Regions from separate parts of the Streptomyces sp. NPDC001663 genome, predicted to be linked through region 1. Evidence: riboswitches for the same ligand, from Rfam matches in the RefSeq annotation. Region 1 holds a riboswitch; each other region holds the start of a gene.

What was found. A riboswitch is a leader RNA that binds a small molecule or an ion and turns the genes downstream of it on or off. The one in region 1 is predicted to bind cyclic di-AMP.
Region 2: linked by a shared signal. The riboswitch ahead of ACFY1L_RS24850 (transglycosylase family protein) and the one ahead of ACFY1L_RS37235 (NlpC/P60 family protein) in region 1 are both predicted to bind cyclic di-AMP.
Region 3: linked by a shared signal. The riboswitch ahead of ACFY1L_RS08245 (NlpC/P60 family protein) and the one ahead of ACFY1L_RS37235 (NlpC/P60 family protein) in region 1 are both predicted to bind cyclic di-AMP.

The regions. Positions count from the first base shown of each region.
Region 1 is NZ_JBIAUR010000013.1:290,698-295,728, reverse strand. Features, by position in the region: gene ACFY1L_RS37250 (hypothetical protein) at 1-490, shown strand, start outside; gene ACFY1L_RS37245 (LysR family substrate-binding domain-containing protein) at 504-1,289, opposite strand; gene ACFY1L_RS37240 (DUF5997 family protein) at 1,348-1,752, shown strand; cyclic di-AMP (ydaO/yuaA leader) riboswitch at 1,951-2,125, shown strand; gene ACFY1L_RS37235 (NlpC/P60 family protein) at 2,134-3,663, shown strand; gene ACFY1L_RS37230 (LysR family transcriptional regulator) at 3,667-4,566, opposite strand; gene ACFY1L_RS37225 (M20 family metallopeptidase) at 4,665-5,031, shown strand, end outside.
Region 2 is NZ_JBIAUR010000007.1:500,410-505,440, forward strand. Features, by position in the region: gene ACFY1L_RS24840 (cytochrome P450) at 1-325, shown strand, start outside; gene ACFY1L_RS24845 (transglycosylase family protein) at 469-1,422, shown strand; cyclic di-AMP (ydaO/yuaA leader) riboswitch at 1,617-1,803, shown strand; gene ACFY1L_RS24850 (transglycosylase family protein) at 1,808-2,491, shown strand; gene eno (phosphopyruvate hydratase) at 2,780-4,066, shown strand; gene ACFY1L_RS24860 (septum formation initiator family protein) at 4,166-4,642, shown strand; partial or broken gene ACFY1L_RS24865 (DUF501 domain-containing protein) at 4,705-5,031, shown strand, end outside.
Region 3 is NZ_JBIAUR010000002.1:415,932-420,962, forward strand. Features, by position in the region: gene ACFY1L_RS08240 (tellurite resistance/C4-dicarboxylate transporter family protein) at 1-655, opposite strand, end outside; gene ACFY1L_RS08245 (NlpC/P60 family protein) at 779-1,936, opposite strand; cyclic di-AMP (ydaO/yuaA leader) riboswitch at 1,945-2,093, opposite strand; gene ACFY1L_RS08250 (ScyD/ScyE family protein) at 2,379-3,458, shown strand; gene pcrA (DNA helicase PcrA) at 3,581-5,031, shown strand, end outside.

The DNA of each region.
Region 1 (5,031 bases):
CCTGCGCGCAGAGTGGCACCGGCTCTTCTGGGAGAGCTCGGGCCCGGTCCGCCACCACGTGATCACCGAACAGCTGCCGACGTTGTACGACTGCTTCAACCAGGCGGACGTCCTCATCAGCGACGTCTCCTCGGTGGTCGCCGACTTCGTCGCCAGTCTCAAGCCGTACGTGCTGACCAACGCGCTGGACCTGCCCGACGAGGAGTTCCGGGCCGCATACACCACCGCCGGAGGCGCTTTTCTCCTCGACCGCGAGTGCACCCGGCTGCCGGAGATCCTGCGCTCCGTCCGCGAACCGCGCCACGACCCGATGGCCGCGCGACGCCGCGTTCTCAAGGAGTACGTCCTCGGCCCGGACCGTCCCGCCTCCATGGAGCGGTTCAACGCAGCCGTCAACGCGCTGGCCGAGCGGGCGGCGGCGGAGACGGCAGCCGAACGGGGCACGGCCGGCTCGGCCGAGCTGGTCGGTCTGGTCGACCCGGCGGGGTGAGCGTCCGGGCCGCCTACGACCGGCGCCGCGGCTTTCCGCGCTTGGCGGGCTTGGCCCCCTTGGAGCCGCCTGTGCCCCCGCGGGGGTTCCGGGTGGTCGCCTTCCCCGTGGTCTTCGCGGCCGCGGGCTTACGGCGCGGTTGGCCGGCCTTGTCTGCGGCCTTGTCCTGCGGCTGAGGCGACGCTGCCTGACGGCCGCGGGAGCTGTTGACCGTGCGGCCGCGGACGATTCCGATGAAGTCCTCGACCATGTCGGTCGTGGCCTCCTCGGGCCACGACAGGGCGACGCCGGACTGAGGGGCGTCCACGACCGGCCGGTAGGTGAGGTCCCTGCGGTGGTGGAGGCGGGCCAGCGACTGGGGGACGACCAGCAGGCCGATGCCCGCCGCGACCAGTTCGACGGCGTCCTCGGTGGTGGCGGGGCGTTCGAAGGCGGGCTCGCCGGGCGGCCGGTCCCAGTCGAAGACGTCGTCGAGGGGGTGGAGGACGACCTCCTCGGCGAGGTCCTCGAGGGTCACCTCGTCCGCCGCCGTGATCACGTGGTCCTTGGGGACCACGACCACCGTCGTCTCGGTGTAGAGGGGAATCGCGCTGAAGAACGTACGGTCGACCGGCAGCCGCACCAGCCCCGCGTCGGCCGTACCGTCGCGCAGCACGCCGGAGGCCTCCGCGGCCGGTACGGCGAGGAGGGTCAGCGGGATGTCGGGCAGGCGCTCGTTCCAGATCCGCACCCACTTGGCGGGCGTCGTCCCCGGGACGTACGCAAGCCGGAACACTGGGGATGCTTCCGAGCCTGGCATTCCGCCAGGTTACCGGCCGTGGTCGGCGGGCCCGTACGCGCTCGTTACCCTGGACGGCATGAAGTCGCACCAGACCGCCCAGACGATGAAGCCCGCGACCGCGGCAAAGAAGCTGGGTGTGTACCTCGAGGCCACCCCCGCCGAGTTCCGTGAGGGTGTCGTCTCGCGCGCCCAGCTCGACGCCTTCCAGGCCGATCCGCCTCAGTGGCTGCGCGAGCTGCGGGCCAAGGGTCCGCACCCCCGTCCGGTGGTCGCGGAGAAGCTGGGCATCTCCATCTCCGGTCTCGCACGCGGTGGGATCACCGAGCCGCTGACGACCGAGCAGATCGAGGCTCTGAAGCAGGAGCAGCCCGAGTGGCTGGTGAAGGAGCGCGCCACCCAGGCCGAGGTCCGCAAGGAGGGGGCGCGCATCAAGAAGCGCAACGCCGAGCGCGCGGCGCGCGCCGATCACCCGCGATCCTGACGTCCCGAGTCCGCGGCCGCGACAGTCCGTCGCCGCCCGGACTCCGTGCGTATATGAAGGGGCCGATCTGACGGCGCATCAAGACGAAGGTCACAAAAGCGTATCGGACATTCCGCCCTTCAACCTTCACACGAGCCGCACAAGTTGGCTAGCTTGGCATCAGGCCGCTCGAGTCACTCCGGCGAACCCCGTCGGGAAGCGCGGCCTCCGCCGAGTCCGGTGCGCCTCTGTGGGCAGCCGGAGCCGGGGACCCAACCGAATCATGGGGTGAATCGGCCCAACTGCCCTTCGGGGCAAGGGCCGTAGGGCAATCCTTCCGGAACGACCGCCCGAACCCGACAGCTAACTCGGTAGGCGGAGCACGGAAGGAGTACGGCTCCCATGGCGCCGGAACGATCGTCGCGTCCTGGAGGCACAGGCCTCCCCGGTATGCGCAACTCCGCCCTCGCCACGGCGGCCCTCACCTCGGTGGCGCTGCTGTCGCAGACCGCCGACGCCGCACCGCTCACGGGGGACGAGGGACCCAGCCGCGAGGACGTCCGGCAGCGTGTGAGCAGCCTCTACGACCGGGCCGAGGACGACACCGGCCAACACAACCTGACCCGTGTCCAGCAGGCGGCCAAGCGCGGTCGCGTCACCCCTGCCGGCCGGGCCAGGCGCTCGGATCCCGATCTCGACAACGTCACCAGGCAGTGGTTCGACGGGGCACGGGCATCGCTGGGCCCGACGGTTCCGGCGGTGCTGCCGTCCGACCGCACACCGGCCCGCCCGGCCGAGACCCGGCGTGCGCGTCCGGCGGAGTGGGCGGGCGACGCCCGTGCCGGCCGTGAGCTGGAGGCAGCCCCGCGGCCCGTTCCCGAGCTGCCCGCGGCGGGCGCCCGCCGTCCGGTCGCCGAACTGACCGCCGGTCCCACGGCCGCGCTTCCCGCCGTGCCGGCGCCGCGTCAGGAGGCGGCCGTCGCCGCACTGCCCGCGGCGGCCCCCGAGTCGAAGCAGTCCTCGCTGCGGAAGTCCAAGCAGGAGAACCAGCGCAAGATCGCGGCCGCCAGCGAGCTGCTCTACCGGTACACCGCCCAGCAGACCTCACTCCCGCGTCCGGCCCTGGACAGCTGGCAGACGGCCGCGCAGCAGAGCGCGCCGCTCGCCGCGATCGAGCAGCCGCAGCCCGCCTGGGCGACCACGGCACAGCAGGCCGTGGTGCAGGCACAGCCGCCCCAGGGCGGCTGGCAGGACCCGGTGGCGCAGGAACAGGCCCGCCGTGCGGCCGACGAGGCGTGGCGACTGCAGCAGCCGTCGGTGCTCGACACGGGCGTACCGATGGCTGAGCAGTGGCGCCCGCAGGGGCAGACGGTGCTGGACACCGGCGTGCCCATGACCCAGGAGTGGCGCCCGCAGGAGCAGACGGTCCTCGACACCGGCATACCCATGACCCAGGACTGGCGCTCGCAGCAGCCGTCGGTGCTCGACACGGGCATACCTGCGGCCCAGGAGTGGCGCCCGCAGGACCTGACCGTCCTCGACACCGGTGTCCCGGCGCCGCAGACGCCCATCGGCACGAAGGCCGACCGGGCCGTCGCCTTCGCACAGGCGCAGATCGGCAGGCCCTGCCTGTGGGGTGCGGTCGGGCCGGAGTCGTACGACAACGCCGGTCTCACCCAGGCCGCCTGGAAGGCCGCCGGGGTCGCCCTGCCGCGGTCCACGTCCGAGCAGGCGAGCATCGGCACGGTGATCCCGCTCGCCGAGAGCCGTCCCGGGGACCTGATCTTCTTCCACGACAACTTCAGCCACGTCGGCCTCTACACCGGCAACGGCATGATGATCCACGCGCCCGGCCCGGGTTCGGTCATCCGCGAGGAGTCGATCCACAACGCGGGAGAGGCGGCGATCCGCATCGCCGTACGGCCCGCGTGAGTTTCAGGCACGCCGGTCGAGCCGTGCCACCAGCAGCTCGGTGAACTGCGAGGCCGCCCACGGGAGTCGGCGGCCGAGCATCGTCTGGACCTGGGCCTCCCGCTGCCGGAAGACCGGGTGGTCCACCCGCACGTGCACGACGCCCTCAGTGCCCTCGTCCAGGTCGCCGAGATCGCCGACGAGGGCGACGCCACCGCCGCGGCGCACGAACTCGTACAGCGGGGCGAGCGCATCGCAGACCAGGGCCGGACGGACCGTGATTCCCTCCAACTGGGCGCCGATGTCGAAGAGTTCACGCTGACTGGTGCCGGCCGAGCCGAGCGCGAGCGGGTGGGCGCACAGCTCGGCCAGGGTGATCCGCTCCCGCCCCGCCAGCTCGTGCCCTGCCGGGACGATGGCGGCCACCGGGATGACGACGGCGCACTCCACCCGTACGTCGTGCTGCGGGCCCATCGCATAGGTGGCGGCGACGTCGGCGATGCCCTCGGCCACCCGCCGGGTCGCCTCCTGGCGGTGCACGATGTCGAGGCGGAAGGTGACGTCCGGATGTGCCCGCCGGAAGTCGGCCATCGCGCCCGGTACGACGCGCCGGGCGAACCCCTCCGAGCAGGTGACGGTGACGCTGCGGACGTCCGCCCCGCGCCCGGTGCGCAGTTCGTCGACGAGCGCGGCCGATTCGGCCTCGCTGCGGCGGGCGTGCGCCAGCAGCCGGGAGCCGGCGTCGGTGACGGTCATCCCGCGCGGATGCCGGACGAACAGCGGCACGCCGACTCCGGCCTCCAGCTTGGCGATCTGCCGGCTGATCGCCGACGGGGCGACGTTCAGCGTCTGGGCGGCCTCGCTGACCGAGCCGGTCCGCGCGACCTCCAGGAAGTAGGTGAGGCTCACCGGCACCAGTTGCATCGCGTTCCGCTCCCCCGTCGTGGTTTGCCGAGAATAGAACGCAGGGCTCTACAAACGGCAATGGTCGCCGCCCGCAATCCGCCCTACGCTCCATGCCCATGTTCTCTGCGCAGCTGCTCCGCAAGGCCCGGGATTTCGTGGACTCGGGCGCGTTCTTCACCGAGCTGGCGGCCATGGTCGGCTATCGGACCGAGAGCTCCCGCCCCGAGTCGAGCGTTGCCGTCACGGCATACCTGGACGAGGTGTTGGCGCCGGCCCTGGTCGGTCTCGGGTGCAGTGTGCGGACGTACGACAACGTCGATCCGCGCGGCGGGCCGTTCCTGGTCGGCAGGCGTGTCGAGTCGCCCCGGCTGCCGACCCTGCTCTGCTACGGGCACGCGGACGTGGTGGAGGGGCAGGAGGGCCGGTGGGGTGCGGGCCGGGATCCCTGGACCCTGACCGCGGAGGGCGAGCGCTGGTACGGGC
Region 2 (5,031 bases), on a different contig from region 1:
ACCCGGCGACCCCGTCCTGGTCGTGCTCGCCGCCGCCGACCGGGACCCGGAGCGGTTCACCGACCCGGACACCCTCGACCTCGCCCGCCGGGACAACCAGCACCTCGGGTACGGCCACGGGATCCACTACTGCCTCGGCGCACCGCTCGCCCGCCTCGAAGGCCAGACCGCGCTCGCCACACTCCTCACCCGGCTCCCAAACCTCCAACTTGCCCAGGACCCGGCCGAGTTGAGGTGGCGGGGCGGGCTCATCATGCGCGGACTGCGTACGCTTCCGGTCGAGTTCACCCCGATTGAGCCACTGCGTCCCCCCGGTCAAAGGTGACACGCCCTCTACTCTGTGATCTTCACGTGATCTACGCGGCATTAACTTGTGACAAGTGATCGAGTGCCGATACGTTCACGGATCAACGACGGCGCCCGAGTTCCATGCGCCGCGGTCACTGCTGTCTCGTGAAAGGCCTCCGCATGCTCTCCGGGAACGGTCGTCACCGTCGCCCCCGCCAGGCTCCGGCACTCCTCGTCGCGGCCGGGGTGACCGGCTCCGCCATCGCCATCCCGCTCCTCGGAGCGGCGAGTGCGAACGCCGCCGACGGCACCACCTGGGACAAGGTGGCGAACTGTGAGACCGGCGGCTCCTGGAGCGAGAACAGCGGCAACGGCTTCTACGGCGGCCTCCAGCTCTCGCAGCAGAACTGGGAGAAGTACGGCGGCCTCGACTACGCCCCGAGCGCCGACCTCGCCAGCCGCAACCAGCAGATAGCCGTCGCCGAGAAACTCCTCGACGACCAGGGCGTCGGCGCGTTCCACACCTGCGGTCTGACCTCCGGGCTGAGCAAGGACTCGGGCTCGGCCGATGTCGACACCGGCATTCTGGGCGATGGTTCCGATTCGTCCAGTTCGTCTGATTCTTCGGACGGTTCGGACTCCACTGGCCTGTCCAACTCGTCGAGCGAGTCGTCCGGCAACTCGTCCGGCAAGTCTTCGGCGGACGAGTCCGCATCACCGTCGACCTCTCCCGGCTCCTCCTCCGACCGTGCGGACAACTCCAGCAAATCCGACAAGTCCGCCTCGCCTTCCGCCTCTCCGTCCGATTCACAGTCAACCGACAGCTCGTCCACGGGTGGGACGAATGGTGGCGACTCGGACAAAGCCGAGCAGGCCGCGGGCTCTTGGGCCCTCGTCGACACCGGCGCGACCGGCACCGGCCGCCACCGCGGCGCCAGCGCCGACGAGTCCGCCACCGACAGTCGTACGGACGACGCGTACGCCGTCCATGCCGGCGACACTCTCGCCTCCATTGCCGACTCCCTTGACCTGGACGGCGGATGGCGCGCGCTCTACGCGGAGAACAGGAAGGCCATCGGTGCCGACCCGAACCACATCTTCGCCGGTCAGACCCTGCGACTCCCTGCCGAATAGGGCGAAAAGCAGAGGGAGTTCGCGTCACACTTCGGGCTGAATGTCCGGTTTGGTGAAAGTGTGGGATGAGTCTCAGAAGCCCTGATCGTCTTTGAAATTCGCCGGATTCCCTGTCTACGGTCGTCACCGCTCGTCACCACGAGCCCCGGCTGCCGCAACGCCGAGTCCTGCCAGCGGCCGTACGGGAACAGTCGTCGCGTAAAGCGCCGTAGGCAGGAGCGGGGGACCCAAGGTAAGTGCCGGGTCCGGCAGTTGAGGCCGTATGGCCGAAGGCAGTCGGAACCGGCTTGGGGTGAAGTCGCGCACCGGGAGGTGCGTGGCAGGGCAACTCAACCGGCCCTAACCCGACAGCTCACCTCGCAGGCGTCGGTGAGGGGATCCTTCCATGCTGTTTTCCGGCAAGGGCAAGCACCGTCGTCCGTCCAAGGCCACTCGCGTCGCCGCGCTCGCCGGCGTCACCGGTGTCGCCATCGCCGCCCCGCTGATGGCGGCCGGCAACGCCTCCGCCGCCACCGCCTCCGAGTGGGACACGGTCGCCCAGTGCGAGTCGGGCGGCAACTGGTCCATCAACACCGGCAACGGCTACTACGGCGGCCTGCAGTTCTCCGCCTCGACGTGGGCCGCGTACGGCGGCACGAAGTACGCCTCCACCGCCAACCAGGCCAGCAAGGCGCAGCAGATCGAGATAGCCGAGAAGGTCCTCGCCTCCCAGGGCAAGGGTGCCTGGCCGGTCTGCGGCAAGGGCCTGTCCGGCGCCACCTACTCCGGCTCCAGCAGCTCGAGCTCCTCGAACTCGGGCAGCACCAGCACCCGCTCCTCCGAGCAGAGCGCCTCCCGTTCCTCCGAGCGTCCGACCGTCAAGAAGTCGACGAAGACCGTCACCACCCCGACCGGCAAGAAGGTCAAGAAGGGCGACGGCGAGTACAAGGTCGTCAAGGGTGACACCCTCAGCTCGATCGCCGAGAAGCACGGCGTCAAGGGCGGCTGGCAGAAGCTGTTCAAGCTGAACAAGGACATCGTCGAGGACGCCAACCTCATCTACCCGGGTCAGCAGCTGCACCTCAAGTGACAGCGGGCCGGTAGCTGAACCACAGTGCCCTGACAGCCGTGTCCTTCAATATGGAGGACACGTGAGGGCCTCCCCCGTCCCCACGGGCTCCCCGCTCCGGTGCGTGTTCCCCCGTACGCACCGGGGCGGGGCTCTTTTTGCCCTCGCGCTTTGTTCCGTTCGGAAACAATTTACTCTCGGTTCGGCTCAAGGGGTGGTCGGCAGCGTGGCCGATCGGCCGGAGGCGGTTAGGCTCGTCTCGCAGAGCCACTGCGGTACTGCCGTAGCCGCGTCACATCCATGAAGGAGATGCTCGTGCCGTCCATCGACGTCGTCGTAGCCCGGGAAATCCTGGACTCCCGAGGCAACCCCACGGTCGAGGTCGAGGTCGGCCTCGACGACGGCAGCACGGGTCGTGCCGCCGTCCCGTCCGGTGCCTCCACCGGTGCCTTCGAGGCCATCGAGCTCCGCGACGGTGACCCCAACCGCTACCAGGGCAAGGGTGTCGAGAAGGCCGTCCTCGCCGTCATCGAGCAGATCGGCCCGGAGCTGGTCGGCTACGACGCCACCGAGCAGCGCCTGATCGACCAGGCGATGTTCGACCTGGACGCCACCGACAACAAGGGCTCGCTCGGCGCCAACGCCATCCTCGGCGTCTCCCTCGCCGTCGCCCACGCCGCCTCCGAGGCCAGCGACCTCCCGCTCTTCCGCTACCTGGGCGGCCCGAACGCGCACCTGCTGCCGGTGCCGATGATGAACATCCTGAACGGCGGCTCGCACGCCGACTCCAACGTGGACATCCAGGAGTTCATGATCGCCCCGATCGGCGCGGAGTCCTTCTCCGAGGCCCTGCGCTGGGGCACCGAGGTCTACCACACCCTCAAGAAGGTGCTGAAGACCAAGGGCCTGTCCACCGGCCTCGGCGACGAGGGCGGCTTCGCCCCGAACCTGGACTCCAACCGTGCCGCCCTCGACCTCATCCTCGAGGCCATCAAGGAAGCCGGTTACGCCCCGGGCGAGCAGATCGCCCTCGCGCTCGACGTCGCCGCCTCCGAGTTCTACAAGGACGGCAAGTACCTCTTCGAGGGCAAGGAGCGCTCGGCCGCCGAGATGACGGAGTACTACGAGGAGCTCGTCGCCGCCTACCCGCTCGTCTCCATCGAGGACCCGCTGTTCGAGGACGACTGGGCCGGCTGGAAGGTCATCACCGACAAGCTCGGCGACCAGGTCCAGCTCGTCGGCGACGACCTGTTCGTCACCAACCCGGAGCGCCTGGCCCGCGGCATCGAGGACGGCGCCGCCAACGCGCTGCTCGTGAAGGTGAACCAGATCGGTTCGCTCACCGAGACCCTGGACGCCGTCGAGCTCGCCCAGCGCAGCGGCTTCAAGTGCATGATGTCCCACCGCTCCGGCGAGACCGAGGACGTCACCATCGCCGACCTGGCCGTCGCCACCAACTGCGGCCAGATCAAGACCGGCGCCCCGGCCCGCTCCGAGCGCGTCGCCAAGTACAACCAGCTGCTGCGCATCGAGGAGATCCTCGACGACGCGGCGGTGTACGCGGGCCGTTCGGCCTTCCCCCGCTTCAAGGGCTGACCCAACCTGGGGTAAGCCTTAGCCAGTCGTACGTACGTCCCCGTACTCGGTCCCGTACCGTGTGCGGGGACGTACGCGCGTGTGAAAGGGGAAGCGGAGATGGCCGTGAAGGACCGGGACCGTTTCTCCACCGCGACCAGGATCAGGCTGCTCGGCGAGCAGACCGCGGCCCGTGTCTACCGCTCCCAGACCAAGCGGCAGGCCCGGCGCTCCCGGCTGACCGGCCGGGCCGCGCTGCTCGTGCTGGTCCTGTGCTCGCTCGTCGTGGCGCTCGCGTACCCGATAAGGCAGTACGTCTCCCAGCGCGCCGACATCGCGGACCTCCAGCGGCAGAAGGAGCAGGCCAGACAGCGGGTCGAGCAGCTGCGCGACCTCAAGGCGCGCTGGCAGGACGACTCGTACGCCGAGCAGCAGATCCGGCTGCGGCTGCACTATGTGATGCCGGGGGAGACGGGCTACATCGTCATCGACCCGGACGCGGCCAAGAAGGCGCGCGCCGACCACACCGCGGCCGACCGCCCCTGGTACGCCAACGTCTGGGACGGGGTCGACAAGTCCGACGCCTCCGACCAGTGAACCGACCTTTTCCTTTGAACAGACACAGCATCAGCGAGACAGCAGAGAGACTTTCGTACGGCATGGAAACGCCCCCGCCGCCCACCCCGCGCACCGAGCCCACCGACGCCGACGTCGAGGCCTTCAAGCAGCAGCTCGGGCGGCCGCCGCGCGGGCTGCGCGCCATCGCGCACCGCTGCCCGTGCGGCCAGCCGGACGTCGTCGAGACGGCGCCCCGGCTGCCCGACGGCACGCCCTTCCCGACGACGTACTACCTGACGTGCCCCCGTGCCGCCTCGGCGATCGGCACGCTGGAGGCCAACGGCGTCATGAAGGAGATGACCGAGCGGCTGCAGACCGACCCGGAGCTCGCCGCCGCCTACCGGGCCGCGCACGAGGACTACATCGCG
Region 3 (5,031 bases), on a different contig from region 1:
CGAGTTTCGCCCCGGCCAGCGCCGAGATGGCGAGCGCGCCGCCCGCGATCCAGTGGTCCCCGGCCCCTTCGACGACCTGCCTCAGGTCGAAGTGGGCCAGTGCGAAGCCGTAGAGGACGAGCCCGAGCCAGAACAGCACGAGCGCCGTGTGCGCGAGCCACGCCGTCGCCTCGGCCCCGGCGAGCGTGGCCCCGAGCACGGCGAGCCCCTGCGTGGCCACGCAGCACAGGAACACCGCGCCCGGCATACGCCGCCGCCAGTGCCGTACGACGCCCACGAGCAGCGCCGGCCACAGTACGGCCGCCAGCGCGAGCAGGGCCTCGGCGAGGGTCTGCCATCCGAGTGCGGAGATCCGGGTGCCGAGCACACACGTCGCCGCGACGGCGGTGAGCGCCCCCGGCGTCCCCGCCTCCGTCCGCCACCTCTCACGTTCCCGCACCAGCCGCTCGACGAACTCCGCCGCCAGCACGACCCAGGCGGCACCGGCCAGCCCGAGCGTCACGCGCGACAGCACCTCGTACCCGGTCAGATGCAGCCCGACCGACAGGATGGCGGTCGCCATCACGGCAGCCCCGGCCGCCGGCGAACGCCGCGCCCACCAGGCACGGAAAGGGGAGAGGCGGGACGAGAGGAATGTGCGGGAGAGGCCGGACATGGGCCGATGCTAAGGAGCGCGGGGCGCCGCGCGAGCGGGGCACGCGCGCGGGAGCGACGAAATGCGCGCGAGCGCAGGGCACGGGCCCTGCGCCCGCTCCGACGTGATCGTGGGTCCGGTGCCTTACGCCGGCCGCACCACGCTGTGGATGATCGACTCGCCGCCGTAGTAGACCGACTCCTCGCGGACGTACGCGCCCGGCTTCGGGGCGTGGATCATCATGCCGTTGCCGATGTAGAGGCCGACGTGACTGATGTCGTCGTAGAAGAAGATCAGGTCGCCCGGCTGGGCGTCGGCGAGGGAGACCGTGGTGCCGGCGTTCACCTGGTCGTAGGTGGTGCGCGGGAGGGAGACGCCGGCGGCCTTCCAGGCGGCCTGGGTGAGGCCGGAGCAGTCGTAGGAGCCGGGGCCGGTGGCGCCCCAGACGTACGGCTTGCCGATCTGCGCGCGGGCGAAGGCGAGCGCCTTCTCGGCCTTGGTGGAGTAGGAGGAGTCCGAGGTGCCGGTGCTGGAACCGGTGTCGGAGGACGAGCCGCTGTCCTGGGCCGCGGCCTCCTCCTTGGCCTTCTCCTCAGCCGCCTGCTGCTTGGCGAGCTCCGCGGCCTTGCGGGCGGCCTCCTCTTCCTTCTTCTTCTGGATCGCCGCGAGCCGCGCCTTCTCCTCGGCGGTCAGCTTCGACAGCAGATCGCGCGCGTCGGAGAGCTTCTTCTGCACCGTGGACTTGGCGGTCTGCAGGTCGCTCTGCGTCTCGGTGAGCGTCCGGAGGCTCTTGGAGGCCTCCTGGCGCTTCTTCATCGTCGCGGACTGCTCGGTGAAGTAGTCGTCCACCGCAGTCTTCTGACGGGACGTCAGCCGTCCCATGAGCTGCGTCTGGTCGAAGTAGTCCTGCGGGGAGTCGGCGAGCAGGAAGGTCGCCGTGTCGGGCGCGGCGGCGCCGGTCCGATACTGGGCGGCGGCGAAGGAACCAAGCTGCTCCCGCTCTTCGTTGAGCTTCTGCGTGCGCTCGGCGACGTCGTCGAGGAGGGTGTCGACGCGCTTGCGCTGCTTGGTGGTCTTCTCCTTGGCGGCGTTGTACTTCTCGGTGGCCGACTCCGCCTGGCGGTAGAGATCGTCGACCTTCTTCTCGACTTCCTCGAGGCTGGGCTTCCCGTCGGCGGCGGGGGCGGCGTTCGCCGACTGGGACAGCAGGGCCACCGAGGTGAGGGCGGCGGTGGCGAGGGCGGGGGTGCGTATGCCTGCTACGCGCGTACCCGCGGGGCGCGACTTGCGGTGCGACGCCAAGAGTGGCGACTCCTTCCATGTTCCGCCTACCGAGTTAGCTGTCGGGTTCGGGCGGGTGATTCGGAAGGGTTGCCCTACGGCCCTTGCCCCGGAGGGGAGTTAGGCCGATTCACCCCAAGGTCGGTGGGTCCCCGGCTCCGGACGGCGCGGCGGCGCCCCGGACTCGGCGGAGGCCGCGCGGCCCGGCGACGTTCGCCGGTGGGGGTCGTACGGCCTGCTCGGAACGGTAGCCAACTCGTGTGGCCCCTGTGAAGGTTGATGTTCGATATGCCCGATACATTTTCGTGACCTTTGGTCAGAGTGTCGCTCGCCGTCGCCAATACGGAGTGATCTGCGTCAACTTGTACGTATTTTGACCGGAGTGACGACATCCGCCCGCTTTCGACCGCTAACTTCCAGCCAGCCACGGTCCGGTGCCGTGGCGGGTGAGAGGGGTTCGGCCATGAGGAAGCGCACAGCACTCGTCGTCGGCACATCGGTCGCCCTCGCCGCCACCGCGGGCATCGCACCCGCGAGCGCGGCAGGGGGCCACGGCGGAGGAAAGCCCGTGATCCGCGTGATCGCCAAGGGCCTCGACAACCCGCGCCAGCTCTCGTACGACAACGGTCATCTGTACGTCGCCGAAGCCGGCCGCGGCGGCAAGAAGTGCCTCGGGGAGGGACCCGAGGGCCCGACGTGCATAGGTCTCTCGTCGGCGGTCACCAAGATCTTCTGGGACGGGGGCGCCTGGAAGCACTACCGCCTGGTCGACGGCCTCCCGTCGGCGGGCGCACCCGACGGCGGCTTCTCGGTCGGCGTCGACGGCGTCTCGGCCCTGAACGGCTGTGTCTGGGGCGTGGAGACCTGGGCCCCGCCGGAGGCCGGCGTGCCCACCACCCCGCCCTGGAACAAGCTCGGCAAGCTGCTGTCCATCGAGCGGGGCAAGGCCAGGATCGCCGCCGACATCTCCGCCGTAGAACTGAAGTACAACCCGCACAAGGCGTCCGTCGACTCCAACCCGTACGGCGTCCTCGCGCTCCCGGACGGCCGCAGGATCGTCGCGGACGCGGCCGGCAACGACCTCGTCGAGGTCTCCCCGGGTGGCAAGGCCCGTCCCTTCACGGTGTTCAAGAACCACGACGGACACGAGGCCGTCCCGACCTCCCTGGCCCTCGGCCCCGACGGCAACCTCTACGTCGGCGAGCTCAACGGAGAGCCCAAGAAGCCCACCGCGCGCGTGTGGAAGGTCGATCCCCGGAGCGGCAGGATCCTCGGCTGGAAGTCCGGCTTCGGCTCGATCACGGGCATCGCGTTCAACAGCGACGGCGACCTGTACGTCAGCCAGCTCTTCGCCGGCGTCGTGACCAAGGTCTCGGGCGGCAAGCGTACGAACGTGCAGGTGCCGTTCCCGGCGGGCGTGGCCGTCGACCCGTGGGACGGCAAGGTCTACGTCTCGGCCTGGTCCATCGCGGACCGTGACGGCACGGTGCTGGAAGGCAAGAAGACACCGGGCGGCCAGGTCTGGAAGATCCTCGGCTTCTGAGCGCGGGAGGCCGGAGGGCCGGGTTCCGGGAGGCCGGTTCCCGGCCCTCCGGGGCGCTGAATCCGTCGATGTTCTCGGGGTGGCGGCGGGCTGTCAGTGGGGCGCCCTAGACTCGGAAGGCGATGAGCAGCCTCTTTGACGACAGCTTCCTGGCGAACCTCCAGGCCCCTCGCGGGCACGAGGAGGAACTCCCGCCTCCGCCCGAGGACGATCACGTACCGGAGCAGGTTCCGGACGATCTGTTCGGTGGGAAGTTCGACGTGCCGCCGGACCGGGACGCCTATTACCGCGACGGCGCCCCACGCCCGGTGATCGACGCGGCCGCGCTCCTGGACGGGCTGAACGAGAACCAGCGCGCGGCCGTCGTCCACTCCGGCACCCCGCTGCTCATCGTGGCCGGCGCCGGCTCCGGCAAGACCCGCGTGCTCACGCACCGCATCGCGCACCTCCTCGGCGAGCGGAACGTGCATCCGGGCCAGATCCTCGCGATCACCTTCACCAACAAGGCCGCGGGCGAGATGAAGGAGCGCGTCGAGCAGCTCGTCGGCCCGCGCGCGAACGCGATGTGGGTGATGACCTTCCACAGTGCGTGTGTGCGCATCCTGCGCCGCGAGAGCAAGAAGCTCGGCTTCACGTCGAGCTTCTCGATCTACGACGCCGCCGACAGCAAGCGCCTGATGGCCCTGGTCTGCCGCGACCTGGACCTCGACCCCAAGCGCTACCCGCCGAAGTCCTTCAGCGCCAAGATCTCGAACCTGAAGAACGAGCTGATCGACGAGGAGGACTTCGCCGCCCAGGCCGCCGACGGCTTCGAGAAGACCCTCGCCCAGGCCTACGCCATGTACCAGTCGCGGCTGCGCGAGGCGAACGCCCTCGACTTCGACGACCTGATCATGACGACGGTCAACCTGCTCCGCGCCTTCCCGGACGTCGCCGAGCACTACCGCCGCCGCTTCCGCCATGTGCTGGTGGACGAGTACCAGGACACCAACCACGCCCAGTACGCACTCGTGCGCGAGCTCGTCGGCACGGGCGCGCACGACGAGGACGTACCGCCCAACGAGTACGACCTCCTGCCCGCCGAGCTGTGCGTCGTGGGTGACGCGGACCAGTCCATCTACGCCTTCCGCGGGGCGACGATCCGCAACATCCTCCAGTTCGAGGAGGACTACCCGAACGCGACGACGATCCTCCTGGAGCAGAACTACCGCTCCACGCAGACCATCCTGAGCGCGGCCAACGCGGTCATCGAGCGCAACGAGTCCCGCCGCCCCAAGAACCTGTGGACCAACGCGGGCGCGGGCGCGCGCATCACGGGCTATGTCGCCGACACCGAGCACGACGAGGCCCAGTTCGTCGCCGAGGAGATAGACCGACTGACGGACGCGGGCGAGGCGAAGGCGGGAGACGTCGCCGTCTTCTACCGCACGAACGCCCAGTCGCGTGTCTTCGAGGAGATCTTCATCCGCGTCGGCCTGCCCTACAAGGTCGTCGGCGGCGTCCGCTTCTACGAGCGCAAGGAGGTCCGGGACGTCCTGGCCTACCTACGGGTGCTGGCCAACCCCGAGGACTC